2 regions of the Arthrobacter nitrophenolicus genome follow, and region 2 is predicted to be linked to the other one. Evidence: riboswitches for the same ligand, from Rfam matches in the RefSeq annotation. Region 2 holds a riboswitch; the other holds the start of a gene.
The links. A riboswitch is a leader RNA that binds a small molecule or an ion and turns the genes downstream of it on or off. The one in region 2 is predicted to bind cyclic di-AMP.
Positions count from the first base shown of each region.

Region 1 (14,504 bases), 160 kb from region 2:
GCGCGGACGGCGAACTCCCGGGATTCGTCGGCCGGCCGGCCGAACAGCTTGACCAGGGTGGCGCCCGGGGCGGAGAAGCGTTCGGTCATCTGCGTGCCCATGGCCGCGTTGTGTTCGGCCGCCTCGCGGCGCAGGTCCGCCAGCTTCGATCCCATCCGCCGGGCGGGGACCAGGAACACCGGCAGCAGGACCATGGCCAGGACCGTCACCTGCCACGAGGTGCCCAGCATGACCGCCAGGGTCAGGACCAGGGCCACCACGTTGCTGACCACACCGGACAGGGTCCCCGCGAATGCGGACTGGGCGCCGATGACGTCATTGTTCAGGCGGCTGACCAGGGCGCCCGTGCGGGTGCGGGTGAAGAAGGCGATGGGCATTTTCTGGACATGGTCAAAGACGCGGGTGCGCAGGTCGAGGATCACGCCTTCGCCGATGGTGGAGGACAGCCAGCGGTTGACCAGGCCCAGGCCCGCCTCGGCCACAGCGACGACGGCGATCAGCAGGGCCAGCCGGATGACCTCGCCCTCGCTGGCGCGTGCCACGATGGCGTCCACCACCTGGCCGGCCAGGACCGGGGTTGCCACGGCAAGGAAGGCCATCGCAACGGACATGGCCACGAAGGCCAGCAGTTTGCCGCGGTGCGGCCGGGCAAAGGCCAGGACCCGCTTGAGGGTTTCCTTGGAGAACGGTTTGGATCCGCTCTTGGCCCTGACGAGGTTGTAAAGGGAACCCCGGGCCACCTGTTCCATGCTCATCGATACTGCTCCGCGGTCAAAGTAGTTCCCTAACTGTCGGTCCTCATGCTGCTTGAGATGTGCTGCTTGGTGACCGTGCCGTTGTCCAGTTCCCAACGTACATCCAGCCGGACGTTCTCGAGCAGCCTGCGGTCGTGGGTCACCAGCAGCAGGGCACCCTCGTAGCTGTCCAGTGCCTCTTCGAGCTGCTCGATGGCCGGCAGGTCGAGGTGGTTCGTGGGTTCATCCAGGACCAGCAGGTTCACGCCGCGCGCCTGGAGCAAGGCCAGCGCGGCCCGGGTGCGTTCCCCTGGCGAGAGGGAATCAACGGGCCGCCCGGTGTGGTCGGCCTTTAGGCCGAACTTGGCCAGCAGGGTGCGGACCTCCGCCGGGGTCATGTCGCCAAGGACTTCCCCGACGGCGTCAGCTAAGGCCAGGTGCCCCTGCAGCAGCCCGCGTGCCTGGTCAATTTCGCCGATGGCAACGGAGGCGCCCATGGACGCGCTGCCGGCGTCGGGCTCAACGGCGCCGAGGAGGAGGCGGAGCAGCGTGGACTTGCCTGCACCGTTGGGACCGGTGATGCCGATCCGCTCCCCCGCGTTGAGCTGCAGGTTGACCGGTCCCAGGGTAAACCCGCCCTGGCGGACCTCGGCGTCGCGGAGGGTGGCTACCACGGAACTGGACCGCGGGGCCTGGCCGATGGAGAACTGCAGCTGCCATTCCTTCCGCGGTTCTTCCACCGCATCCAGCCGCGCGATCCGGGATTCCATCTGCCGGACCTTCTGCGCCTGCTTTTCCGAGGACTCGGTGCTGGCCGCGCGGCGGATCTTGTCGTTGTCCGGGCTTTTCCGCATGGCGTTGCGGACACCCTGGGAGCTCCACTCCCGCTGGGTCCGGGCACGGGACACCAGGTCGGCCTTCGTGGCGGCGAACTCCTCGTACTTCTCCCTGGCGTGGCGGCGAGCGACTGCACGTTCCTCCAGGTAGGCGTCATACCCGCCGTCGTACACCGAGACGGCGTTCTGTGCCTGGTCCAGCTCCACCACGGTGGTGACGCACCGGGCCAGGAACTCGCGGTCGTGGCTGACCAGGACCACGCCGCCGCGCAGCCCCTTTACGAAGTCCTCCAGCCTGGCGAGCCCGGCCAGGTCCAGATCGTTGGTGGGCTCGTCCAGGAGCACCACGTCGAACCGGCTCAGCAGCAGGGCAGCCAGCGCCACCCGGGCGGCCTGGCCGCCGGAGAGGCCGGTCATGGGGGCGTCGGCGCCCGCTTCCAGGCCGAGATCGGCGAGGACGGCCGGGATGCGGTCGTCGAGGTCGGCGGCGCCGGAGGCCATCCACCGGTCGAAGGCCCTGGCGTAGGCATCGTCGGCGCCCGGTGCGCCGCCGCCCAGTGCCTCCGCAGTGGATTCCATGTCGGCGGTAGCTTGGGCGCAGCCCGTGCGGCGGGCAATGTAGGCTGCCACGTTCTCCCCCGGCACCCGCTCGTGCTCCTGGGGAAGCCAGCCCACAAACGCGTCGGCCGGAGCCATGCTGACAGTCCCGGCCTGCGGCTGGTCCGCACCGGCGAGGATCCGCAGCAGGGTTGTCTTGCCAGCGCCGTTGGCGCCAACCACGCCCACAACATCGCCGGGAGCGACGGTCAGGGAAAGTCCTGCAAAGAGCTGGCGGTGGTCATGTCCGCCCGCGATGTCCTTGGCAACAAGGGTTGCAGTCATTGGTCCATCCTTTCACCGGTCCAGCCCGGTTTCCTGCCGGAGCAGGGCCGGCGCCGCCGTACGGATCCCGGGGATCCCGGCGCAGGGCATGAAAGAACCCGCTGGTCCGGACTTGGGGGGTGTACGGACCAACGGGCTCGACCATCAAGCATAGTCGAAACAGCACCGGCGGTAAAATCGGCGAGGTTTGGCGGCACGCTAAAATTGATTCACCGTCCGTTCTGCAGAGAGCACCCCATGATCCTTCCCGCCAAGGCGTTCCAGCGCTGGCTGCAAGGCATCGCCCCCGATGCCAGCACAGCAGACGTCTGCAGGGTCTCCGGGATAAAGAGGACAACGCTCGCCCAGCAGCTGGTCAGGGGCAAGGTCTCCGTTACCACCGTGGTCAGCATCGCCCGGGCCTACAGCGTCAATCCGGTCGCCGCACTGGCGTATTTCGATGACTACCGCGAACTGGCCGGCCCGCTCCCGCCGCCTACCCGCTGCGAGCTGATCAGCCAGATTTCGACCCCGGACCTGCTGCAGGCAGCGCTTGCGCGCCCCGCCATGGACCCCGCGGGGAGGCCACGACCACAGCCGCCCGCCCTCAGCCCCGCCCCGCATGCAACCTCCGTGAAGAACTGGGTGGACGCCATTGACGACGGCGAGGTGCGGCACCGCGTCTCGGCTGCCACCGGGGTGGCGCCCCAGAACTACTCCGCCCAGCTGACTGCCAACCGGCTCTCCCCGGAACTTGCCCTCGCAACCTCGCGGGCAGCCGGGGTGGGGCCCACAGGGGGCCTGGTGGCCACCGGGCTGATCACGGAGGAAGAGGCAGGCTGGCCGCCGGGTGCGCGCCAGGCGGCCCTGGACAGCATGTCCGACGGCGACCTCACCACCCTTGCCGGGGACCGGCTCCAGGCGCTGGGGAAAGTACTGCGGCGCCAAGAGCAGGACCAAGCACAGACAGAAAAGATCTGGGAGAACCTGGGATGATTGAAATCCTTCAATGGGCCACGCTGGCCGTCTGCGGCCTGACCGCCATAGCGCGGGTACCCAGCCTGCTGCGGGGTGAGAACCGGTCGCCCTTCTATATCTTCGCCCTGATGACCCTCGCCATCCTGCTGAGCATCGAGGCGCCCTACGTGGTGATCGACCAGGCGCTAGGCGGGATCAATCTGGCAAACCTCCTCCTGCGGTTCGTCATCTTCGCCACCATCTTCTTCCTGGGCATCCGCGTCACCAAGGGGTTCGGTGCCGAGGGCGCCTACCGGCTCATCACCGGAAGGGCGGGGATGATCGTACTGCTGGCCATCTCCGTGGCGATGGTGGCCGTGTTCTTCCTCATGGACACCGCAGGATCGTCGGCAGGGCTCGTGGGACCGGCCCGGCGGGACGCCCGCAACGCCGTCCTGGTGGAGTACTACGGGGCAGCCGGCCGGGCCTACCCGTCCTATATTTCGCTGGTGCTCCTGCCTGCCATGGTCCGTGCAGTGCGGAGCCGCCTGCCCGTCCTCGTGCGGATAGCGGCCGGGCTCCTGGCGCTGGGCGGAGTCGCCATCGCCCTCTCACTGCTGTTCCCGTTCATTCCCCGGTCCTGGGACGCCGTGGAGTTCGTGGTGAACTACACGGCGGTGCTGTGCTTTGTGATCGGGCTTGCGCTGATCTGGGCCGCAAGGGTGCAAAACGGCAAGAGCATGGGCAGGCAAAGGACATCTACCGAAAAGTAACCAAGCGGCTTTCACAAAATCATTAGAATGTGAAACAATCATGAATGTGTGAAGGTGGGACCGAGGGGCGTTTACGAACGGGGATAAATTCTTGAACGCTCCCTGTCCCGGGGGCCTTTGCACACATTGGGGGGATGAGTGGTGGCGGCCGTTGGGGACCGCCCCCACTCAGCCTATTTAAGGCCCATTTCGCTTGAGTTTTTGGCCAGATATGGCGACTTCAGGGGCCTTGAAGTCGCCATATCAGCCCAGAAATTCTGTGGAACTTATGCGCGGGTGAACCTCAGCGTGACCAGCTGGAACGGGCGCAGCTGCAGGGTGGCACCACCGGCCCCGGCCTCTACCCCTGGTGACTGGACGTCCCGCTCCAGCAGATCGACGGCGCGGACAGCCGCTGACGCAAAGTTGGCAGTGACCCTCCCGGTGGAGCGCTCCCCCAGTGACTCGTAGAGCCTGGCGATCACATCGCCCGACCCGTCCTCAGCCAGCTTGACCGCTTCAATCACCAAGGCTGGGTTGGTTACCGAGAACAGCGGTTCAACGGGCGCGGCCCCGCGGACCATCCGGGGTGCGAGGTTGGTGCGGTAGCCCTCCTGGACAGCCTCGGCAATGCCGGCGCCGGGACGAATGGTGACGGTCAGGTCATGAAGCCCGCGGTCGGCCTCCGGGTCCGGGAACTTGGGAGCGCGCAGCAGGGACAGGCGCACGGTGGTGGTGGTGCCGCCGTCGGACTCCCTGACGTTCCTGGCCACGTCATGGCCATAGGTGGACGCGTTGGAGACCGCCACCCCGTAGCCGGGTTCGGCAACGTGGATCCAGCGGTGCGCGCAGATCTCGAACTTCGCCGCCTCCCAGGACGTGTTGATGTGGGTGGGCCGGAAGACGTGCCCGAACTGCGTCTCGGCAGCCGAGCGGTCGGCCCGGATGTCCAGGGCGAACCCTAGCTTCAGAAGCTTCTCCCGTTCCTGCCAGTCCACCGAGGTGGTGATCGACAGCGACGGACTCTCGGGCGCCAGCGTGATCCGCTGCGTGATCGAAGAGGCTCCGGCCAGCCGTTCCACCACCACGACGGCGGCCCCGCCTTCGCCTTCCAGCCGGACAGATTCCGCACCGGTCAGCGCAGTGACGTTGCGCCGGTAGAACTCGTCGATGTCCCAGGCATCCCATTCATTGGGCGTGTCGCGGTGCAGTTCCAGCAGGTTGCCGTACTGGTCAGGGGCGATGGCCTCCCGGCCGCTGGCGTAATCACGCAGGGATGTCAGGAGGCCGTTCGCGTCCAGCACCGCGCGGATGACGCCGTTGTCCAGAACGTATCCGCCTGCTTCGGCCGTTGCGCTGACGGCTTCGGAAGAAAAGGCCGGTTCTCCCGCCGCCAGGGCGGGCACGCCATCCCTGGCATGCGGCGCGGCATTGAGGAGGAACTCCCGCTCCCCCGAGCCGAGCACCGCAGCAGCGGCCTGGCCGATCAGCGCTTCCAGTCCGGCCTCGATCGCCTGGTAGTTGCGCTCGGCATCCTGGTGGACCCAGGCGATGGAACTGCCGGGCAGAATGTCGTGGAACTGCTGCAGCAGCACCAGCCGCCAGAGGCGCTTCAGCTCAGCGGCCGGGTAGGCGTAGGCGCCGTCGGTCCGGACCGCTGCCGTGGCGCACCACAGTTCGGCTTCCCGCAACAGGTGCTCACTGCGCCGGTTGCCCTTCTTGGTACGGGCCTGGCTGGTGTACGTTCCGCGGTGCAGCTCAAGGTACATCTCCCCCACCCAGACGGGCAGCGAGGTGTAGTCCTGTTCGGCCTGCCGGAAGAAACTCTCCGCGGACCCGATCCGGACCTTCGGCGATCCCTCCAGGTCGGCGGTGCGGGCCGCAGCGGCGAGCATTTCCCGGGTAGGTCCGCCGCCGCCGTCGCCGAAGCCGAAGGGAACCAGTGACACTGTTCCCCGCCCGTGGTCCCGGTAGTTCCGTTCGGCGTGGGCCAACTCCCGGCCGCTGAGTTCGGAGTTGTAGGTGTCCACCGGGGGGAAGTGCGTGAAGAGGCGGGTACCGTCAATGCCCTCCCAGTTGAAGGTGTGGTGCGGCATCCGGTTGGTCTGGTTCCAGGAGATCTTCTGGGTCAGGAACCAGCGGCTGCCTGCGGACTTCACGATCTGCGGAAGTGCTGCGGAGTATCCGAACGAATCCGGCAGCCACGCTTCACGGCATTCGATGCCGAACTCCGACAAGAAGAAGCTCTTGCCCTCCACGAACTGGCGGGCCATGGCCTCGCCGCCGGGCATGTTGGTATCCGATTCCACCCACATGCCCCCTACGGGCACGAACTGGCCGGAACATACCTTTTCCCGGATCCTGCTGAAGAGCTCAGGGTAGAACTCCTTGATCCATGCCAGCTGCTGCGCGGATGAGCAGGAGAAGACGAAGTCCGGGTTGTCGTCCATCAGTGACACAACGTTGGAAAACGTCCGCGCGCATTTGCGCATGGTTTCCCTGACCGGCCACAGCCAGGCGGAATCGATATGGGCATGGCCGGTGGCAACCAGCTGGTGGGCGGATGCATAGGCAGGCCTGGCCAGGACGCCGGCAAGGGCTTCGCGGCCGGCAGCTGCCGTTCCGGCAACGTCGTCCGGGTCCATGACGTCCATCATGCGTTCAAGGGCGCGGAGGATTTCGTGCCGGCGGGGAAGCTCCAGCGGCAGTTGCTCCATTAGTCCTGCCAGGGTCCAGACGTCCTGCTGGAGCTCCCATACGGTCTGGTTCAGTTCAGCGATCGCAATGGTCCCCAGCCTGTACTGCGGCGCCGTTCCGGCAGTGGACTTGTCCCCGTAGGGGGTTGCGGCAAAGGTCCAGCCCTGGGCAACGTCGGGATTTGCCGCAGCTTCCACATAGAAGTCCACCGCCATGCCGCCGCCCAGCAGTTTCAACGGGATGTACTGGTTCCGCGGCGAGACGGCCTTGATGATGGTTCCGTCCGGCCGCCAGGCGATGCCCTCGCACTGGAATCCCGGCGTCTCGATGGTGAATCCCAGGTCCACCAGCACTTCCACCGTGGTGTCCGGTTCTGTGCCCCAGGATTCGGGGACCTCACCCTGGAGTCGAAGCCACTTGGTGCCCCACGGTTTGCCCCAGGCGGCGCCATGCTCCTGCGGGTGGAATTCCTGCCGCATGGCCTCCAGTGCAGGGACCGGTTCGTCCGGCACATCGCAGCTGCTCAAGGCAAGGGGGAGGATCCGGCCGTAGACGGAAGGGGTGATGCGCTCACGCACAAACCTGTGGAGGCGGACTTCCGTTATCCGGCGGTCATCATGCAATGTGTGCCCTCTTTTAGAGTGTGGAAGTGGACCATGGTGTCCATTCGATGGACAAATCTACCCGCTAGTAGCCTCTTATCCAACCCCTCCAGGATCATCCGTGGGCATCTGCAACCGCCTCAGGACGCCGGAACCTCAGCCACCGGCCTGAGCACCCGTGCGTCGCCGGCGTACACGTTGAGGCTGGTTCCCCTGCTGAAGCCCGCCAGCGTCAAGCCGCTCGCCTCCGCGAGTTCCACCGCCAGGCTGGACGGCGCGCTGACCGCGGAGAGCACGGGAATTCCGGCCAGGGCGGCTTTCTGCACCAGTTCAAAGGATGCCCGCCCGGAGACCTGCAGCACCGTGCCGCGCAGTGGAAGGAGGCCTTCGCGCAGGGCCCAGCCCACCACCTTATCCACGGCATTGTGCCGCCCCACGTCCTCACGGAGGCAGAGAAGCTGGGCGCCGCCGTCGTCATTGATCCTGAACAGCCCGGCCGCGTGCACTCCCCCGGTCTCCTCAAAGACGCGCTGGGATTCCCGCAACAGCGCCGGCAGCGACGCAAGCACGTGCGCGTCCATCGTGACGGGATCGTCCTGGGGGCTGTAGTGCGAGGATTTCCGGACCGAGTCTATGGAGTCCGTACCGCAGATGCCGCAGGAACTGGAGGTATAGACGTTGCGTCCCGTGTCCGGAAGGGGGACGTCGGGCCGCAGCTGGGCTTCCACCACGTTGAAGGTCTGCATGCCGTTTTCGTCCTCGCCGGCGCAGAACCGCAGGGACACCAGCTGGTCGGCGCTCCAGATGACGCCCTCGGACACCAGGAATCCAGCCACCAGGTCAAAGTCGTCGCCCGGAGTACGCATGGTGACGGAGAAGGACATCCGTCCCAGCCGGATCTCCAGCGGTTCCTCCACCGCCAGGACGTCCTCCCGGTGCCGGACCGGAAACTCGAGGGCCTTTGGCGAGCCGTCCAGCAAATACTTGTGCACCTTGCGGCGCTGGGTTACGCGTCCCATGCTTCCTGCCTGTTCATAGCTCCATCATGGCAACCGCAGTGCCCCCGCTCAACCGAAGCGGGCGGCTGCCCGGAACGCTCGGGGACTCCTGCGGGGCGGGGACATCCTGCCTACCCAAGCAGGGCACTCCAGTCCACCGGACCCGCAGGCGGCTTGGCTGCAGCCCGGCCGCTTTTCGGCTTCGCTTTGGCGGGGGTTGCCTCAGGCGCGGGAATGGGCGGGCCCCAGGGCAGCGCAAAGGCCGGCACGGGTTCGCCCAGCTGCACGCCGTGCGGCGGCACCACCATTACCCCGTCAGCCGAGGCCAGCCCACGCATCATCCCCGGCCCCGTGTGCTGGGCAGGCGACGCCATGCCGTACAGGAGGCGGAACGGCATCAGCCGCGTGCGGCCGGGATCCGGTTCGATTACTGTGCCGGAGGGTACCTGCTGCACGGCCGGCATGGTCCCGTGACCCAGTGCAGCGAGCAGCGGAGCACCTACCGTGCACAGCGCCATCATCGCGGCCAGCGGATTGCCCGGCAGCCCCAGCACGAACCGGCCGTCCGGCAGCTCGGCCAGCACGGCGGGGTGGCCTGGCCGCATGGCCACGCCGTCGACCAGGAGCCGCCCGCCCAGCTCGGCCACCGCCCTGCGCAGGTGGTCGGTGCCGGAAGGTCCGGTCCCGCCGGTCGTAATCACGACGTCGGCAGGCAGGTCCGGCACGCCCGGCACCTCCGGAACCACGTCCTCCAGGGCCGCGAGCCATTCGGGATAGGAGTCACCGATTTTTTGCTGGCCGCCGGGGATGCCGCCCAGCATCGTGACCACTGCGGGAAGCTGCGGACCGAACGTGTCCCGCACCTGGCCCGGAACGGGAAGCCCCTGCGCCACCACTTCGGAGCCTGTCAGCAGGAGCCGCACCAGCGGTTTGCCCTGGACACGCAGCTCGTCGTATCCGCCGAGGGCCGCAAGGGCCAGATGGGCCGGGTTCAACTCCACGCCGGCAGCCACCAGGAGGTCGCCTTCCAAGGCTTCCTCGCCTGCCTTCCGGATGTGCTGGCCTGTTCGGGGCTCACCCGGGCGGGCACTGCCGCCCGTTGTCAGGATGGGCAGCCCGTCATCGTCCTCGGCGAGTACGGCATTCTCGCTGCGGAGGACGGCCTTCCCTCCGGGTGGTATGAGGCCGCCGGTCACGATGGGGCTGGCCTGGTGCGGCGCCAGCCTGGTCCCGGGCTCGGCGGGAATCCAGGGCCCTGTCCCGTTGACGACCCACCCGTCCATCGCGGAGGAGGCATAGTGCGGCATGTCCTGCAGTGCCACAATGTCCTGGTCCAGCCTGCGTCCCAGGGCCAGCCCGAGTGCTACAGGCCCGGCAGGGATCGGCGTGGCGGCATCAAAGGCTGCCTGCCGGGCTTCTTCCCAGGTGTGGGCCAGATGGTGGTGCGCTTCCTGCCCTTCGGATTCGCCAGCTCCTGAGGGGGCGTCCTCGGTCATTCGCCGGGGGTCCCGGCGGCTTCAGCATCGTAGTCGGCGGCCAGGGAGCGGGCCACGGCAAGGGCCGAGTCCATGGAGGCGGCGTCTGTTGCATGGCCTGCCCCGGAGGCGAGGCCGGCGGCGTAGCCTGCAATGAAGGTGGTCAGCGGCGCGGCCGGGCGCACTACAGAATGGGCGGCCACTCCGGCAAGCGAGAGAATGGCATTGACATCCACCTGGACGTCTTCGAGTTCATAGGCCTGGAGCAGTGACCTGCACCATTCCTCCAGCGTCTCTTCCTGGCTTTTCATGAACTGCCTCCCAAGTTAACTGCGGCTGCGCCGGCCCTGGTCATCGTCCTGGTGGCCGGCGGCAATCCCTAGCGCGGCGGCATCGTCCCATGTGTCCACATCGGCTGTGGCCGCGGCGGGTACGGTGACAAGCTGCACGTCCAGACTAGCAAGGAGCGAGCGGACGGAGCCGTTGATTAAGGCTCCCCGGGCAGCGAGATCCTCCACGGCGTTTTTTAGCCCAGCCGTGCGATAAAAACCGGCGAGCGGCTGGGCCCTGCCATGGGGCGTGCCGTCGTCGGTTGCGGCCATGACCACGTCCGGCTTGCCGGGGCCATCAGCCGGTTCCGCTGACAGTGCGGAGGAGAGCCGGACCACGGCGTCGGCCACCAGTGGCATGTCGCAGGCAAGCACCAACGTGTACTCGGCTTCTCCCCCGCCCCGGGACAGTACCTCCAGCCCCGCAGCGATGGCGGCGGCGGGACCGGAAAATTCGGGCTGCTCCCGGCAGGATAGGACGGTTTCCGGCAGGCGCCCCGGATCCGGTCCGACCACCACAGTCCGGCGGGCACCGGACGCCGCATCGAGGGAACGTTCCAGCAAGGTGGCGCCACGGAAAAGCAGGTGCTGTTTGGGTACTCCGCCCAGCCGGGAGGACCGGCCTCCGGCGAGGATCAGGGCATCAAAATGCGGCAGCGGATCTTGCACGGTTCCAGCCTAGCCAGCGCAGGCAGGGACGCATAAACAGGAAAGGACCCGTCAGGCAGCGCGCTCCGGCAGCAGGAACGGGTCCCACGCGGGGGTGGGCTTCTCCAGTTCCTTGATCTGCCAGATGGTGCCGCGCGGAGGTTCCGGAACGAACCGGAGCTTCCAGCCCATTTCCGCGGGAGTGTGGTCACCCTTGGCATTGTTGCAGCGGAGGCAGGCTGCCACGAGGTTCTCCCAGGAGTCGGCTCCGCCGCGTGATTTTGGGTGGACGTGGTCGATCGTGTGCGCAGCCTTGCCGCAGTACGCGCACTTGTGCCCGTCGCGTCTCAGCACACCCCGGCGGCTGACGGCGGTGGCCTGGTTGTAGCGCGGGCGGATGTAGCGGTTGAGGAGGATTACCGAGGGGCGGCCCAGTATTTCCTGTGGACCCACCACGGGGTCGTCCCCTTCGGCCACCACGCTCGCTTTGCCCGTGAGCACAAGCACCAGCGCCCGGCGGAAAGTCACAACCGCCAGCGGTTCATATCCAGCATTCAGAACGAGAGTGCGCATGCACGTACCTCTTCACGGCCGCACCCGTCAGGGGCACGAGGGCCGGCTGCCCTCGGCATGTCCGGGCTATGGATCGACATCACAAGAGTAAACACAGAAGCGCATTATCAGGTAATCGCCGTCCCGGAAGAATTGTCCCGGACCCGCCAGCAGGCCACCGCCAACGGCGCAAGCACGCGCCTGCCCGAGGCGGCTGCCGCTGCAGTTTAAAAGGGGAAGGACCCCTGTCTTGCGGGCAGGGGTCCTTGCTCCATCGCCGGCCGTCGGGGGCTTCGGCCGGAAACGGAGGGTTCTAGTCGACGCGGATGAACACCGGGCCGGAGCCAACGTTGGCGCTGAAGACAACAGTCTGGTTGCCGTTGTAGCCGCCGTGGACTGCCTGGCCGTTGCCTGCGTAAACAGCGATGTGTGCCATGCCGGCGCCGCCGTCAGCGTAGTAGATCAGGTCGCCGGGCTGGGCCTCGGCCGCGCTCACGGTGCGACCCAGGGACAGGTAACCTGCGGGCCAGTCGTGGAAGTTGATGCCGACCGCGGCCAGGGAGTTGGTAACCAGCATCGTGCAGTCCTGCATGACACCAAGCTGGGCGTACGCGGCGGACAGGATGGCTGCGCCCTTGCCGCTGGCGGAAGCCGGTGCGGCGGGGGCCGACGCAGCGGAAACGGTGGCGGTGACCTTGGGAGCGGCAGCCGGCTGGGCAGCGGGGGCAGGGGCCGGCGCGGCTTCCTCCACCTCAACCTCGGGTTCTTCCACAACCACGGGAGCAGGCGTGGTGGTCACGGCCGGCTTCTCGTAGGTGATGGCGATGGTGGAAGCCGCGGAAATGGGCGCTTCGATAGCGGATTCAACTTCCAGGGCGGACGCCGGGGCCGAGTCGCGCTGGAAGTTGGCGTCGGCAGCGTTGGCCGCGATGCCGCTGGTCAGGACGAGACCGGAAGCCGCGGCGATCACGGCGGCCTGGCGTCCTACGCCGCCGGCGTTGTCGCCCACAGCCTTGGCAATGATGGCGATCGAGCTGGTTTTAGTGACCTCGGCGCGGTGCCGTGCGGTAGCACGAGTAGTCATCAGTTCTCTCTTTCGATTTCCTCGGGCCTGTGGGCAACCGAGAGTTTGGACGCGCCGGCATCTTGGGGGTACGTCGGCGCGCCCCGAACGGGGATGGTGATCTAGCGAAAAATTGCGGGCAAAGAAATAGTTCCCGGGGCCGAAGCCCCAAGAACTATTAGCCTGCGAGGGTGTAGAAGGAGGAGGAGCCGGTGGCGGCTACGGAGTGCAGAAGCGTCCCCTGGGAAGGGTTGAGGGCGCTGATCATCATGCCGTTGCCGACGTAGATGCCGACGTGCGCGCCGCCGTTCTGCATCACCAGGTCACCCGGCTGGGGGGTGGAGGTGGGGGTCATGGCGGTCCATGCGTTCACGCGGGGGATGCTGATGCCGGCCTGGGCGTAAACCCACTGGGTGAAGCCCGAGCAGTCCCAACCGGAGGTGGGGCTGGTGCCTCCCCAGACGTAGGGGCTGCCGATGCCGGTGTAGGCGATGGCGGCGAGGCCGGAAGTTGCCGCAGAAGCGGTGGCAGCAACAGCCTTTTCCGCCACGGTCGATGCGGTGGAAGCGGCGGCCTCGTCCTCGTCGTCAGAGGTGGACTGCGGGGTCACCCGTTCGACAACGGGAGCGGCGACGGTGGTGACCACCGGCCGCTCGAAGGACACGGTGGCGGTGGGTGCTGCGGTGACTGCAAGGGCGGTCTGCGCGGAACCGGACTCGGTGGAAGCGGAGATGCCGGCGGTGGTGTCCGCGGCGGTGGCCGGCAGTCCCATGCCAAGGACAAGGCCGGACGCGGCTGCAACTACAGCAGCCTGGCGACCCACTGTCCCGGCGTTGGCACTAACGGCCTTGGACACTGCGTCCAAAGGGTTGGTACGAACCGGTTGCGCACGGTGGCGCGCAGAATTCTGGCGTGAAGACACGAAGGTAGCCTCTCCCAATGCCTGCGAGGTGAGCTGTCGGATTCGGATGGGAGTCACCCGGCCGCGCCGCTTCAAGGAAGCTTTGCGACTTAACCCCAAGGCCTTCCGTGAAGAAGGCCAAAATTGGTTCCCCCGCCCCTGCCAGACGATGAAATGCGAACGGACCTTGAGCGGTGGCAGAGTTAGGCAATCCGCACAAGAGCGTCAACTTCGGAAAAGTTGACGCGAGTTAGACGGTACAGGAGTTTCGAGCGAATGTCACATTCAGGTCACGACTGGTCACGCTAATTCGAGAGTCAGCCATCATTTGACTAGAGCCAGCCTGTCGGATCCACGACTTCGCCGTTGACCTGCACTTCGAAGTGCAGGTGGCAGCCGGTGGAGGCTCCGGTGGTGCCGCTCAGTGCCACAACGTCGCCGCGCGAGACCGTCTGGCCTTCGGACACATTGAACGACGAGAGGTGGTTGTAAGTGGTCTCCAGGCCGTTACCGTGGTCGATCACCACACGGTTGCCGCCACCGAACTGGTGCCAGCCGACGAACGTTACGGTGCCGGTGGCGGCCGCGAGGACAGAGGTGCCGCACTGGGCAACATAGTCCTGACCGCGGTGGAAGTCGCCGGATCCGCCGGTGATGGGGCTGACGCGGTAACCGAAGGGGGAGGCTGTGCTCATCGACGCCAGCGGGGCGCCCAGGCTTCCTGCGGAAGCGGCCCGGGAAACGGCGCCGGCGGACTGTGCGCTCAGGAGCTGCTTGAGCTTGCCGTCCGGGTCTGCCTGGGTCACGACGGCCGAGCGGCTGAAGTCGATCTGGGCCCCGGCCTCGGCAGAAATCGCGGGCTGCGGGGTGACGGCCGAGGCTGCAACTGGAGCTATGCCCGCCTCATCGGTGGCCATGACCGGGCTGGTGGCCGGGACAGTGACGGTGAGCACCAGGCCGGTGGCAGCCAGGGCCACGCCGGCCTTCTGGCCAATACCGCTCGCCGAGGCAAACTCGGTGATCTGCCGGAACGGACCCCGACGGCGGCGCGCATCACGGTGGAGATCGCGGGGGCGCTCCGTGTGGATGACTTCGACGA
Region 1 covers NZ_CP174504.1:2,574,298-2,588,801, reverse strand. The annotation lists gene ACJJV6_RS12125 (ABC transporter ATP-binding protein) at 1-755, opposite strand, end outside; gene abc-f (ribosomal protection-like ABC-F family protein) at 785-2,452, opposite strand; gene ACJJV6_RS12115 (hypothetical protein) at 2,690-3,427, shown strand; gene ACJJV6_RS12110 (hypothetical protein) at 3,424-4,161, shown strand; gene ACJJV6_RS12105 (alpha-mannosidase) at 4,428-7,460, opposite strand; gene fdhD (formate dehydrogenase accessory sulfurtransferase FdhD) at 7,580-8,458, opposite strand; gene ACJJV6_RS12095 (molybdopterin molybdotransferase MoeA) at 8,569-9,933, opposite strand; gene ACJJV6_RS12090 (DUF6457 domain-containing protein) at 9,930-10,223, opposite strand; gene ACJJV6_RS12085 (molybdenum cofactor guanylyltransferase) at 10,239-10,910, opposite strand; gene ACJJV6_RS12080 (HNH endonuclease) at 10,962-11,462, opposite strand; gene ACJJV6_RS12075 (NlpC/P60 family protein) at 11,755-12,525, opposite strand; gene ACJJV6_RS12070 (C40 family peptidase) at 12,683-13,360, opposite strand; cyclic di-AMP (ydaO/yuaA leader) riboswitch at 13,431-13,625, opposite strand; gene ACJJV6_RS12065 (M23 family metallopeptidase) at 13,738-14,504, opposite strand, start outside.
Region 1: linked by a shared signal. The riboswitch ahead of ACJJV6_RS12070 (C40 family peptidase) and the one ahead of ACJJV6_RS11455 (hypothetical protein) in region 2 are both predicted to bind cyclic di-AMP.

Region 2 (14,504 bases):
GCCTACCTGCGGCACCTGCCCACCGTGTTTGAAGCGGTCCGGAACGAGTTTGGCCCCGAGATCCCGCTGCTGCACGACGGGCACCACCGGATGACCCCGATCCAGGCCGCAAAGCTCGGCAAGGCACTGGAACCCTACGACCTGTTCTGGCTCGAGGACTGCACCCCGGCCGAGAACCAGGAGGGCCTGCGCCTGGTCCGCCAGCACACCACCACCCCGCTGGCCATCGGCGAGATCTTCAACACCGTGTGGGACTACCAGACCCTGATCAAGGAACAGCTGATCGACTACGTCCGGGCCGCGTCCACCCACTTCGGCGGGATCTCCCCGTTGAAGAAGGTCATGGACTTCGCCGCGCAGTACCAGATCAAGTCCGGCTGCCACGGCCCCACCGATATTTCCCCGGTCGGGTTCGCCGCGCAGCTGCACGTGGGCCTGGCCATCCACAACTACGGCATCCAGGAATACATGCAGCACTCCGACAAGACCAACGAGGTCTTCCACCAGTCCATGACCTTCAAGGACGGCTACCTGCACCCCGGCGACAACCCCGGCATCGGCGTCGAATTCAACGAGGAAGCCGCGGCTGCGTTCCCGTACCAGCAGGCCTACCTGCCCTACAACCGCCTGGTCGACGGAACGGTGCATGACTGGTGAGTACGATCGACCCTGCAACAACCGGCAAGCTCCGTGTGGTGGTGATGGGCGTGTCCGGCTGCGGCAAGACGACCATCGGCGACCTTGTCGCCCGCGAACTCGGCGTCCCCTTCCTCGACGGCGACTCGCTCCACCCGGTGGAAAACGTCGCCAAAATGGCGGCCGGCACCCCGCTGACCGACGACGACCGCTGGCCCTGGCTCGCCACCGTCGGCGCCGCTCTGGCCCAAGCCGGTGACGGCGGGCTGGTGCTCGCCTGCTCGGCGCTGCGCCGCAGCTACCGCGACGCCATCCGGGAACAGGCCCCGGACACCGTCTTCCTGCACCTGCACGGAATCAAGGAAGTCCTGAAAGCCCGCACCGAAGGGCGGACGGGGCACTTCATGCCGCCCGCACTCCTGGACTCCCAGCTCGCCACGCTGGAACCGCTCGAAGCCGACGAAGCCGGATTCGTCGTCGACATCGCCGCCCCCGTCGCGGACGTTGTGGCCGCGGCACTGACAAACCTCGCCGCCGTCGTACGCCCTGCCCCTGATCGGGCAGGCACCAAGCCGCGGCAGCCCGGCGTCCACCTGGCTGCTCCGCCGTTCAATCTCGACGACGACGCCATCGCCTGGGTGGAAGGCACCATCGGTGCCATGACGCTTGAGGAGAAGATCGGGCAGCTTTTCATCAACCACAACAACAGCTACGCGCCGGAGTACCTCGATGGCGTGCTGGACACCTACCACGTGGGCGGCATGCGCTACCGGCCGGGTCCGTCCGCGGCCGTGCAGGAACACATCCGGTACGCCCAGTCGAGGTCGCGCATTCCGCTGCTGGTGGCTTCCAACCCGGAGATGGGCGGGGCCGGAAGCTGCGACGACGGCACGTTCGTGTCCACGCACCTGCAGGCGGGGTCGCACCCGGACAAGGGTATTGCCCGGCAGATGGGCCAGGTGGCCGGCGTCGAAACCGCGGCTTTGGGCTGCAACTGGGCGTTCTCGCCCATCGTGGACATCCACTACAACTGGCGGAATACGGTCATCTCCACGCGATCCTTCGGCAATACGCCGGAGATCGTGGTGGAGCGGGCAAAAGAGTACTTCGACGGCATCAGCGAGTCGCCCACCGTCTGCGCCATGAAGCACTTTCCCGGCGACGGTGTTGATGAGCGTGACCAGCATGTGGTGACGTCCTACAACACGTTCAGTTATGAGGAGTGGAACCGGACCTACGGCCACGTGTACCGCGAGATGATCGCACACGGGGTGCAGTCCATCATGGTGGGGCACATCGGGGCGCCGGAGCTGTCCCGGCACTTCCGGCCGGGGCTGCCGGATTCCGAAATCCTGCCCGCCACGCTCGCACCCGAGCTGCTGCAGGACCTGCTCCGCGGCGAGCTGGGTTTCAACGGGTTGGTCCTTACCGACGCGTCGCTGATGGTAGGCCTGACGCAGGCGATGAAGCGCAAGGACCTGGTGCCTGCCACCATTGCCGCGGGCTGCGACATGTTCCTGTTCTTCCGCAACCCTGCGGAGGACTTTGGCTACATGATGGACGGGTACAAGTCCGGCGTTATCAGCGAGGAACGGCTGCACGATGCCCTGCGGCGGATCCTTGGGCTGAAGGCTTCGCTGGGGCTGCACCGGAAGCCTTTGGACGAGCTGGTGCCGCCTGTTGAGGCGCTGTCCGTCATTGGTTCCGAGGCGCACCGGGCCATTGCGGCCGACGTCGCGGACAAGACGGTCACCCTGGTCAAGGACACTGCGGGAAACCTGCCCATCACCGCCGAAACCCATCCGCGGATCCGGCTGTACGGCATCTCCGGCGGTGCTGACTTCACCCGGGCCGATCCGCTGGCCTACCTGGACACCGTCAAGGAGGAACTCGAGGCGGCCGGTTTCGAAGTCCATGTCTTCCGGACCGCCGAGCAGCGTGAAGCTGCGGGGGAGGCGGACGTGAACTTCATGACCGTCCTGGCAGAGGAAGCCACGGGGGACTACCCGGAAAAGTACGACGCCGCTTTCGTGTTTGCCAATGTCAAAGGCTTCGCGCAGGAGGCGGCCATCCGGATCAAGTGGTCCTCACCGATGGCGGCCGAGATCCCGTGGTATGCCACGGAGGTCCCCACGGTGTTCGTGTCGCTGAACCAGCCAAACCATTTGATCGACGTGCCCATGGTCCGTACGGCGATCCACGCGCACGCCGGTTCACGGGAGGCCATCCGGGCAGCCATCGAAAAGATCCAGGGCAAGTCTGCGTTCCAGGGGACGTTCAACGACAACGTGTTCTGCGGGTCCTTCGACACCCGGCTCTAGATATCGCGCTGGCGGCCGGGACGCCGGGCGCGGGGATGAATCCCTGTGTCCGGCGTTCTTGCGTTGTGTCACAGGGGACGTTCGTCAGGCGCGGCCGGAGGCGTCACGGGCGGCCTTCTCGCTGGCGGCCAGCATGTCGGTGAAGGTGGCTTTCAGCATCCTGTCGATCAGTGGCCCGGTGAATCGGCCGATGGGGCCGCCGCGGGGGACGTAGCGGTAATCGAAGGTCGCCAAGGTCCCGTCGTCCACGGCTACAAGTGAGAGTGAAGACTTGGCACTTTTGAACGGAACCAGCGCGTTCGGATGATTCTCTGTGTCCATCCTGCGGCCTTTATCCCAGACAGTGACGGTTTCATCCATGGTGCCCATGGGCTTGAGCTCGACGCGCCGGCGGGCACCCACTCCGCTGGACTGGTCGCCAATGGCACAGGTTGCCCTGAGGCCGTGCCAGTGCTCGGCGAGATGCGGGAAATCGGAGTAGAACTCCCACACTGAATCGGCGGGAACGGGCATTCGACGCTGCACGGTGATATGGCGTTCCGGCATGTGAACCACTTCGAATCTGCGCCTGGCGGGAGGGTGTGCAGTTCCATGATCCCGCTGGCAGAAGCAGCCCGCAATCCTTTTCGAAGCCTTCTGCCCAGTATGCAGAACCCGCGACATCCCAGGACTGGAACCCAGGAAAGCAGAAGGTCCCGGTTCCTTTGTCTCAAAGGAACCGGGACCTTCTCATCTGGCGGTGACGGTGGGATTTGAACCCACGTTGGCTTTTACACCAAACAACATTTCGAGTGTTGCACCTTCGGCCGCTCGGACACGTCACCAACCTCAATAGGGTACCGGAGCGGGGCGCACATCCCCAAAACGGGAGATGATCCCCGGTGGTAGGGCTGCTCACCCCCGCGACCTTTGGGGCAGCTGGCGGGGGTGAGCAGCCGTGCAGAGCTGCCTGCCAAAATGTCATACCCCCATTAGAGGATGTCTTTATGGGAACCGGCACGCGCACGGCGTCAGCGATGGAGGGCATTCGGTCCTCCATGGCTGCCCTCGAGGCGCTGTTCCTCGAAGAGGAGGAACTGGAGGCTACGGCCGCAGACGGGAATGCCGACGAATCCGTGGTGGATGTCATGGGGCGGTTGTATCGGCTTCGGTTGGCGCGACTGGAGGTGGAGTCGACACTGGAAGCCCAGAACGCCGCACTGAAAGCCCGGGACTCGGCCGAGGCCTTCGACCTGCAGCAGGCCATGACACCACCCGACGCCTCCACTCACGACCGCACGTACGCGGAAATATCGGCAGTGGAAGAAATCGCCGGGGTCCTGACCATCAGCTCCGGGGCAGCAGGGGCGTTCCTGTCCCAGTCCCGGCGGGTCTGCTCCCTCCCCTCGGTCTACGGGAACCTGTTTTCAGGGGCGTTGTCGTGGCAGGGCGCCAGGATCATCGCTGATGAAACAGAGGCCCTGGACCATCCCGCAGCCGTAGCCCTCGCGGACCATTTCTTGGACCCGGACGCTCCGAATCCTGCGCGCGGATGCCCCGCCGCGAACCTTGTGCCGTCGCGGCTGCGGGCCAAGGTCAGGGCCTGGCGGGAGCGGCAGCATCCGGAGTCGATCGAGAAACGGCACGCCAAGGGTGTTGCGGACCGGAGGGTCGAATTCACCCCTGACCGGGACGGCATGGCCTGGATCTCCGCCTACCTCCCGGCCGACAGCGCGTTGGCGGCCTGGAACAGAACCACGGCCATCGCCCGCGGCCTCCAAGGACCCAACGAAACCCGCACCCTCACCCAAATCAAGGCCGACGAAGTTGCCCGCCGCCTCCTCGCCCCCGCCCACGCCATCACCACCACCACAGACGCCGGCACCGGCACCGGGCCGAGCATAGCCACCCCGGCCGGCGGCGGGGACACGGAAGGCAGCCAGGGACAGTTCCCGAAAGACTTCATCGGGCTTGCCGCGCTCGATGGTTCTGACGAGCCCGCTGCGGACCTTGGCATCCCCGACGCCCTGGCAGCGTCCCTGGAGGCGAGCAGCGCCGGCGACCATGGAGACAGCAGCCTTGGGGATTCCCCAACCTGCGCGTTTCTCAGCGACCCGGAGGTCGGGAAGATTCCGACCCCGCGGGCGGACGTCATCGTTACAGTCCCCGTGTTCGCCCTGTTAGGCCAAGCCGACGAACCGGCCATCCTCGACGGCTACGGCCCCATCCCCGCATCCATGGCCCGCAAACTCCTCGCCGACGGAGCCGACTCCTTCACCCGGGTCCTCATCGACCCACGCGACGGCGCCCCGCTGGAAATCGGCCGCACCAGCTACCGGCTCACCAAAGCCATGCGACAAGCCCTCACCCTTCGGGACGGCAAATGCACCTTCCCCGGCTGCAACAACAACGCCCTCGACAACGAAGCCGACCACCTCCAAGCGTGGCAACACGGCGGAACCACCGGGATCAGCAACCTGGCACAACTCTGCCCGAAGCATCACCGCCTGAAACACAACAGCGGCTGGACACCCACCCAAGCAACAAAAAACGAACCACCCGGCTGGAAATCACCCACCGGCCGCACATATCCCGCCGAGCAACCCGACCGGGAACCACCGTGTCTGCCCGAGGGAATCCTGCCGCCCGGAATTTTGCCACCGGCAGTCCTCCCGATGAAACGAAGCCTCCTTGAGGATGCCGTTGTCGCATATCTGTCAGGCTGACAACACATGTGGCGTGCCCCGCCCGCCGTATTACCTCATGCCTGGACGGCTGCACACCGCCGCCAACCGGCGCACGGTGACGCCAACCGCCGTCGGACTTTCCCCGCCCGCTCCTGTCCGGCTAGATTCATCAGCAAGATGACTAATGCGAATAACCCCGTCCACGCCACCGCCTACTGGACCACGGCCCGGGAACACGGGGAGCTCCTGCCGGAGGAGCTCCGGGCTCCCGGCCCCGGCGAAGCCCTGGTGTGTGCCCTCTATTCCGGTATCAGCAAAGGCACGGAGATGGTGGTCCACAGCGGCGCTGTCCCGCCCAGGGTGGCCCAGGAGATGCGGGCACCCCACCAGGAGGGGCAGTTCCCGGGTCCGGTGAAGTACGGCTACCTGTCGGTGGGCGTGGTGGAGGAGGGCCCGGAGGAATGGAAGGGCCAGCGGGTCTTCTGCCTGAACCCGCACCAGGACCGCTACGTGGTCCCGGTGAACGAGCTGACCCGGATCCCGGACGACGTTCCTTCGCAACGCGCAGTCCTTACTGGAACCGTGGAGACTGCTGTCAACGCACTGTGGGAGGCCGGACCGCGCCTGGGGGACCGGGTGGCGGTGGTCGGCGCAGGGCTGGTGGGCGGCATGGTGGCGACCCTCCTGCGCACTTTCCCCCTGTCCCGTCTCCAGCTGGTGGACCTGGACCCAGGCCGGAAGAACCTGGCGGACGCGCTGGGCGTCGACTTCGCCCACCCGGATGACGCGCTGGCCGACTGTGACATCGTCTTCCACTGTTCAGCCTCGCAGGAAGGCCTGGAGAGAAGCCTGCAGCTGGCCGGCGATGAGGGGGACGTCATCGAGATGTCCTGGTACGCCAACCGCGAAGTCACCCTGCCGCTCGGCGAAGACTTCCACGCGAGGCGCCTGTCCATCAGGGCCAGCCAGGTGGGCGTCGTGGCCCGCGCCCGCCGCCACCGCCGCACCAACGCGGAGCGCCTGGAGCTTGCGGTGTCCCTCCTGAAAGATCCGGTGTTCGATGCGTTCCTCACCGGGTCGTCGCCATTCCAGGACCTGCCCGAGGTGGTGCAGGGCCTCGCCCACGGCACCATCGAGGCCCTGTGCCACGTCATTGAATACCCGCAACACAACGCAGAACCGCAGCAGTCAGCCCCCAGCCATCCCACAGACCAGAGGTAACGCATGTTCAGCCTGACCGTACGCCGCCACTTCATGATCGCCCACAGCCTGCCCCGCGAGGCTTTTGGCCCGGCCCAGGCCCTGCACGGGGCCACCTTCGTCGCTGAGGTTTCGTTCCGCCGGCACACGTTGAACGACGACGAAATTGTCCTGGACATCGGCGCCGCCGGAACCGTCATCGAGGAGGTGCTGGCAGGGCTCAACTACCGCAACCTGGACGAGCACCCGGACTTTGCGGGCAGGCTCAGCACCACCGAGGCGCTGGCGCAGTACATCGCCCAGGAGGTCGCGGGAAAGATTGAAAACCACGACGACGGCCGGCACCTGCAAGGGATCGACGTCACCCTGCGCGAAAATCCGGACGCCTGGGCCACCTACTCGCTGGACCTGTCCGCCTAGACCCATGCGCCGCATCCGCCTGCTGGTTCCCGGCAATATCCACCACCACTCCGGCGGCAATGCCTATAACGCCAAGCTGGTCCGCGGGATGACGCAGCTCGGGGCCGACGTCGAGGTGGTGCCCGTCGACGGCGCGTGGCCGGAACCCTCAGCCAAGGACCGGCGCCGGTTCGGTGGCCTTATCGGCGCCTGGGGTCCGGAAGCGGAGCAGGAGCCTGCCGTGGACATCGTGGACGGACTCGTCGCCGTCGGCGTCCCGGACGAATTGGAGTACGCGGCCAAGGCCGGGCAGCATGCCTGGGTGCTGGCGCATATGACAGTCGATGTGACGGAGGATCCCGGTCCGCTGAAGCGGGAGGCGCGGTCCATGCGGGCAGCTTCCGGAATAATCTCCACCAGCACCAGCACGGCGGCCATCCTGCGGGAGCGCCATGGGCTCGCTGGCATCCGCGTAGCCCTCCCCGGCGTCGATCCAGCACCGGTGGCGTCCGGGTCCCGGCCGCCCCGCCTGATTGTCGTGGCGGCCCACCTGCCCAACAAGGACCAGCTGCTGACAGTTGAAGCACTCGCCTTGCTCAAGGATCTTGAATGGAGCGCCGCCATGGTGGGATCTGACCAGGCGGACCCGGCGTACGCGGCGGAGGTGCGGGCCGCCGTCGCTGCTTCCGGGCTGGACGACCGGCTCCGGATCACCGGCGAACTCCTGGGCGACGCCCTGGAAAGGGCGTGGGACGCCGCGGACCTGAGCCTGCTGGTGTCCCGGGTGGAGGCCTTCGGCATGGTGGTCACGGAGTCGCTGGCACGGGGAATCCCGGTGGTGGTGCGGCAGGGGACAGGCGCCGAGGAAGCGCTGGGGCTGGCAGGGTTGATGAACGACGACGGCGGCGCCCGGCTTCCCGGCGCGGCCGTACCGCTTGTGCCTGGAGACCGGGAGAACCCCGCGAGGCTCGCCGGCGTCCTGCGCCGCTGGCTTCAGGACCAGGCCGCGAAGGACGAATGGCGGGCGGCGGCACTGGCTGCCCGGGACCTGCTGCCCGGGTGGGACCAGACGGCACGAACCGTCCTCGACGCGGTGGAGCCAGGGAGGGCAACCGGCTAGGACCGCGACAACATCCTGCTACAAGCGGCTCCGGTGCCCGGCGAAGAAATCGCGGAGCAGTTCCGCGCATTCGGCTTCCCGCACCCCGGGGTAGACCTCTACCCAGTGGTTGAGGCGGCGCTCGCGCAGGACATCGAACACCGATCCCGCGGCGCCGGCTTTCTCATCCCAGGCACCGAAGACAACCCGGGGAATCCGGGCGAGGACGATTGCGCCGGCGCACATGGCGCACGGTTCAAGGGTGACCACAAGCGTGCAGTCGGACAGCCGCCAGCCGTCTGCCTGCCCGCCGCTGCGGGCGGCGAGCTCGCGCAGCCGCTCCGCTGCCTGGCGGATTGCTACCACCTCGGCGTGCGCCGTCGGATCCCCAAGCTCCTCCCGCTGGTTGCGCCCGGAACCCAGCACGGCGCCGTCGGGCCCGAGCACCACGGCGCCGATCGGCACGTCCTCTGTCGCAAGGGCGCGGCGGGCTTCCGCAAGGGCAAGACCCATCCACGTGTCGTGTTTTCCAGCGGAGACCATGGCTCAATGATAGTTTCGAAGGATACCCTGAGCCCGTGACGACCAGCGCCGGGAGGCACAATGAGCACCGTCCGTGACCGTGTGGACAAATGGTTCAAACCCTACGCCGCCCTGTGGCTGACCCTGATCATCGGTGGAGCCCTGGTGCTCTCCATGGCACTGCTGGGCGCCGAGGTGTACTCGGACGTGGTGGATGAGGAAGGCCTGGCAAGCCTCGACATTCCCGCCCTCGAGTATTCGCAGTCACTGCGGAATCCGGAAACGGACGCCTTCGTCACCGCCTTCACCAACATCGGTGGCGGGGTCGGGATGCCCATCCTCGCGAGCATCCTGACCGCCTGGCTCACGTTCCTGAGCCGGTCCTGGCGGCCCCTGATCCTGGTTGGCGGTGCGGCCGCGGTCTCCACCACTGCCACCACCATCGGCAAGCGCCTGGTGGGCCGGACCCGTCCGGACCATACGGAGGCCGTGCCACCGTATGAAACAACGCCGTCCTTCCCCAGCGGCCATACCCTGAACACCACCGTGGTGATCGGCGTGCTGCTCTACATCCTGTGCCTGCATTTCTTCCAGCTCTGGGTGCGCATCACCGCCATCACAACGGGCGTGATTTTCATCATCGCGATGGGGTTGAGCCGGGTATTCCTGGGGCACCACTGGCTCACTGACGTGATGGCCGGCTGGCTGCTGGGCCTCGCGTGGGTGCTGATGGTGATACTGGCCCACCGGCTGTTCCACCTGATCAGGCGGCGGGAGCATGTGGGACCGGCACCCGATTTCGAGCATCCGGTGGTGCGGGATGTGGTGGTCGAGGCCATGCATCACGACGGCCCCGGCGGGCACGGGAAGGACAACGCCGGGTGATAGTTTTGACCCATGCGAACTCTCGTTGTGGACCACCCGCTCGTCGCCCATAAGCTCACCGTCCTGAGGGACAAAAACACCCCGTCCCCGGTGTTCCGGCAGCTGACCGAAGAGCTGGTGACCCTCCTCGCTTATGAGGCAACCCGCGAAGTCCGCACCGAACCCGTCACCATTGAAACGCCCGTCAGCACCACCGTGGGAACCGCATTCACCAAGCCCACCCCGCTGGTGGTTCCCATCCTGCGCGCAGGCCTGGGCATGCTCGAGGGCATGACCAAGCTGGTCCCCACCGCCGAAGTAGGCTTCCTTGGCATGGCCCGGGATGAGGAAACCCTGGACATCATCACCTACGCCGAGCGGCTTCCCGAGGACCTCACCGGCCGCCAGATCTTCGTCCTGGACCCGATGCTCGCCACCGGCGGAACCCTGCGCGAGGCCATCAAGTTCCTGTTCAAGCGCGGCGCCTCGGACGTCACGTGCATCTGCCTGCTGGCCGCACCCGAGGGCCTCGCCAAGCTGGAAGAGGAGCTTTCGGACGCCAATGTCACCATCGTCCTGGCCTCCATTGACGAAAAGCTGAACGACAAGTCCTACATTGTTCCCGGCCTCGGGGACGCGGGCGACCGCCTGTACGGCATCGCCGGCTGAGGTTCAAGCCTTCCAAGACAAGGAGCGCAGCCGTAGCCTGTGCCCATGGACTGGAAACTTGAACTCGTGTTTGTCCCTGTGTCCGACGTGGACCGCGCCAAGGATTTTTACGTCAACAAGGTGGGCTTCAACGCCGATTTCGACCAGCGGCCCACTGAGTCCATCCGCTTCGTCCAGCTGACGCCGCCGGGCTCGGCCTGCTCCATCTGCATCGGGGAAGGACTCACGGACGCCCCTCCGGGGACCGGCTCCAACCTCCAGCTGGTGGTCAACGACATCGATGCCGCGCACCGCCACCTCAAGGAGAACGGCGTGGACGTCAGCGACGTGGACGTTCAGGACTGGGGCCACTTCGTCTACTTCGCCGATCCGGACGGCAACAGGTGGGCGGTGCAGTACATCCCCGGACGGGATTCTTAACACAAACGGTGGTTGAGCCTGTCGAAACCCGCCCGGGTTTCGACAGGCTCAACCACCGTTCTGTACCTCAGCTGCGGTTTAGTACCAGTTGTTGGCGTAGTGGAAGTTCAGCGCGCCACAGGGGGACTGGTAGCGCTCCTTGATGTAGTTCAGGCCCCAGTTGATCTGCGTGCGGTAGTTGGTGAGGTAGTCCGCACCGGCGCTTGCCATCTTCTCGGCGGGCAGGGACTGGACGATGCCGTAGGCACCGCTGCTGGGGTTGGTTGCCGTGGTGGTCCAGTCGGATTCCTTGGTCCACAGCGTCACCAGGCACTGCATCTGGTCCTGGGCCCAGCCGTAGGAACCGAGCTGGCCGGCCGCGTAGGCCTGGGCGCCTGCCGGGTCATTGACCGCGACGACCGGAGCAGGCTCCGGTGCAGGAGCGGGCTCGGGTGCCGGAGCCGGTTCTGCGGCGGGGGCGGGCTCCGGTGCGGGTGCCGGGGCGGGCTCGGCGGCCTGCGGAACAACGTTGATTTCGGCGGGGGCGGGGGACTCGGCAGGGTTGGACCGGATCTCGCTCTTTTCGATGCTCATCTGCGCATCGGAGGACGCCGCCGAGGTGCTGGTGGTGGTTGCGGCCGGAATCAAAGCATTCGTCGCCTGGCCGGCGGCGCCGATACCTACCAGCAGCGCACCGGACGTTGCGAGGACCGCGGCGCGCTTGCCGAGGGTGAACTTCTTGCCTTCCGGACGCTGGGAATCGCTGCCTGAGCCCTTTTTTGGGCGCGGTTTAGCCGGGAATGTAAACATGATGAATCGCCTCTCACACCTGCGGAGTTAGCTGTCGGGTTCGGATGAGGGCATCCGGCCGCACGGAAAAATCACGTGCTGGCTTAACCCCAAGGGCAATCAGTGCCCGGGACGGTGGGTCCCCCGCCTCTGCCTTCGATCAAGCGGAATCCGGGAAGTGGCAGAGCTTGGCGTCATCCGGATATACGGCCCGAACGGGAACCGTACCTAATCGACGGTACAGGAGATGGGCGCATAAGTCACATTTAGGTAACGGACATCACGGCATCGGCGCGTCGAGTTGTGCAATCTAGCGCATCAGGGGCAGTTGGAGGGCGAACTCTGTCCTCCCGGGCTGTGACGTCACCGTGACCTTGCCGCCATGCGCCTCGATGATGGATTGCACGATGGACAAGCCGAGTCCGCTGGTTCCCTCAGCGGCCGAGGCCCCCGCCTGGTCACCCGCACCCTTCCGCGCTGCGTCTGCGCGGGCGAACCGGGAAAACACGTGGTCCACGAACTCCTCGGGGATGCCGCCGCCGTCGTCCGTTACGGTCACCACCGCAGCGCCCTCGGATGTGGTGCCGACGCCGGTGACCACCGTGGTTCCCGCCGGCGTGTGCTTGCGTGCATTCGACAGCAGGTTCATCAGGACCTGCCGCAACTGAGCGGCGTCCCCGTTGACCAGGACCGGTTCGTCGGGCAGTTCCAGCCGCCAGGTGTGGGCAGGGGCCATGACCTTTTCGTCACTCACGCTCTCCACCACGAGTTGCGTGAGATCCACCTCGCTGAGCTTCAGGGGCTGCCCCTCGTCCAGCCTTGCCAGCAGCAGCAGGTCTTCCACCAGTGCCGTCATCCGCTCGGACTGGCTCTGCACCCTGGCCAGCGACTTCTGCCCGTCCGGTGTGAAGTCCTCGGTCATCCGCATCAGCTCGGTGTACCCGCGGATCGCCGTCAGCGGCGTCCGCAGCTCGTGCGAGGCGTCGGCAACGAACTGCCGCACCTTGGTCTCGCTCTTCTGCCGGGCCTGCAGCGCATTCGCCACGTTGTCCAGCATGAGGTTCAGCGCGTGCCCCACGCTGCCCACTTCTGTTCCGGGGTTGGAGTTTGACGGCGGCACGCGGACTGCCAGCGCCACCTCGCCGGCATCGAGGGGCAGTTGCGACACCCGCGTGGCAACCTCGGACAGCTGCTCCAGGGGCTTCATGGTGCGCCGGATCAGGACGGTTCCCACCAGCCCGATCATCAGCAGCCCCGCCAGGGACACGAACACGAAGGTCCAGACCAGGGAGGCAAGGGTGCTTTCCTTGCCGGCGAGCGGCAGGCCGGTCACCAGGACATCGCCAAAGTTGGTCTGCACGGCAACCAGGCGGTATCCGCCATTGGACAATGTCCGGTCCACGGGGCGGCCATCGGCGGGCAGTTCCAGCAGGATCTCCTTATCCTCTGTGGACAGTGGGGCCCGCGTGGTGTCGGAGGCAAGAAAGCCGCCGCTGTTCACCTGGCCACTGACGATTCTTGCGTTGACGGTCCCCACGCTCTGCCCGCGTGCATCCAGCGGATCCCTGCCGTTGAAGCCGCCCATGGGAGGGCGGCCGGGATCGTTGGCCCGGTCCGCGGCCTGGTTGAGCTGGTCGTCCAGCTGGCGGGTAAGGAAGGCATCCATGGAGGCATAACTGGCCACGCCCACGGCTCCGCAGATGGCGATCAGCAGCGCCATGGCCAACGCGATAAGGCGGGTGCGCAGGTGCCAGGTGGCGGGCTTGAACCAGCTCCGGGGGTGGGCTGCCGGAGCTTGAGGGGTGGCCATGGCTTCCTACTCCGCCGGCTTGATGACGTAGCCAGCACCGCGCACGGTGTGGATCATCGGCGGGTGGGCGGCGTCGATCTTCTTGCGGAGGTACGAGATGTAGAGCTCCACGATGTTGGCCTGGCCGCCGAAGTCGTAGTCCCAGACCCGGTCCAGGATCTGCGCTTTGCTGATGACGCGCTTGGGGTTCTCCATCAAATAGCGGAGGAGTTCAAACTGGGTGGCGGTGAGCTGGACGTCTTGGCCCGCCCGTGTCACCTCCCGGGTGTCCACGTTGAGCACCAGGTCGCCCACCACCAGTTCGGAGGTGTCCATGGCGGCCACGCCGGAACGCTGCACCAGCCGGTGGAGCCGGAGCAGGACCTCTTCCATGCTGAAAGGCTTGGTGACGTAATCGTCGCCGCCCGCTGCCAGTCCTACGATGCGGTCCTGGATGGCGTCCTTCGCGGTGAGGAAGAGCGCCGGGACCTCGGGTGCGAATGCACGGATCCTGCCCAGCAGCTCCACGCCGTCGAATCCGGGGAGCATGACATCCAGCACCAGGACGTCCGGGCGGAAGTCCTTGGCGAGCTTCACTGCCTCGGGGCCGTCAGCGGCAACAGCAACGGACCAGCCCGCCATGCGCAGTCCCATGCTCATCAGTTCAGAGAGGCTGGGCTCGTCGTCCACCACCAGGGCGCGGATAGGGGAGCCGTCCGGGTGTGAGAGCTTGGGCAGGTTGTTCGTGGTGGAGTGCGGTGTGGCCATGGAACAACTCTCCGATCCTTCGGTATGGCCCGGCTAAGGGATTCCTGTGACCGGGCTGTGAATCCCAGCCTAGCCAGCTGGATACCGCGACGGCCCCGGAACGGGCGGCATGGAGCAGTAACGCTGAACCAACTTGAGGCATTTGAGGTGATTCCAGGCGTCTCCCGGCCGATTCAGGTGGGTCCGTCGGGAAAATTTTCTTCCCTTGCTCCGCGCGCCGCTGGACACGTGCCCGGGGAGTAAGGGGCAATTTTGGCATTTCGCACTCAGTTGAATAAAAATGGCCAGGAAGCCCCGATGGGCGAAGGAAATTCTGTGGGCAGCGCTGTGCGGGTCGCAGAATCGGATAACGAATGTTATTCTTTGGCGTCCGCCAGAATCGT
Region 2 covers NZ_CP174504.1:2,419,166-2,433,669, forward strand. The annotation lists gene manD (D-mannonate dehydratase ManD) at 1-657, shown strand, start outside; gene ACJJV6_RS11400 (gluconokinase, GntK/IdnK-type) at 702-2,957, shown strand; gene ACJJV6_RS11405 (SRPBCC family protein) at 3,042-3,503, opposite strand; tRNA gene ACJJV6_RS11410 (tRNA-Ser) at 3,692-3,781, opposite strand; gene ACJJV6_RS11415 (DUF222 domain-containing protein) at 3,944-5,662, shown strand; gene ACJJV6_RS11420 (zinc-dependent alcohol dehydrogenase) at 5,801-6,844, shown strand; gene ACJJV6_RS11425 (6-carboxytetrahydropterin synthase) at 6,848-7,243, shown strand; gene ACJJV6_RS11430 (glycosyltransferase family 4 protein) at 7,248-8,342, shown strand; gene tadA (tRNA adenosine(34) deaminase TadA) at 8,361-8,864, opposite strand; gene ACJJV6_RS11440 (phosphatase PAP2 family protein) at 8,925-9,728, shown strand; gene upp (uracil phosphoribosyltransferase) at 9,741-10,376, shown strand; gene ACJJV6_RS11450 (glyoxalase superfamily protein) at 10,422-10,796, shown strand; gene ACJJV6_RS11455 (hypothetical protein) at 10,875-11,585, opposite strand; cyclic di-AMP (ydaO/yuaA leader) riboswitch at 11,591-11,751, opposite strand; gene ACJJV6_RS11460 (sensor histidine kinase) at 11,875-13,374, opposite strand; gene ACJJV6_RS11465 (response regulator transcription factor) at 13,381-14,121, opposite strand.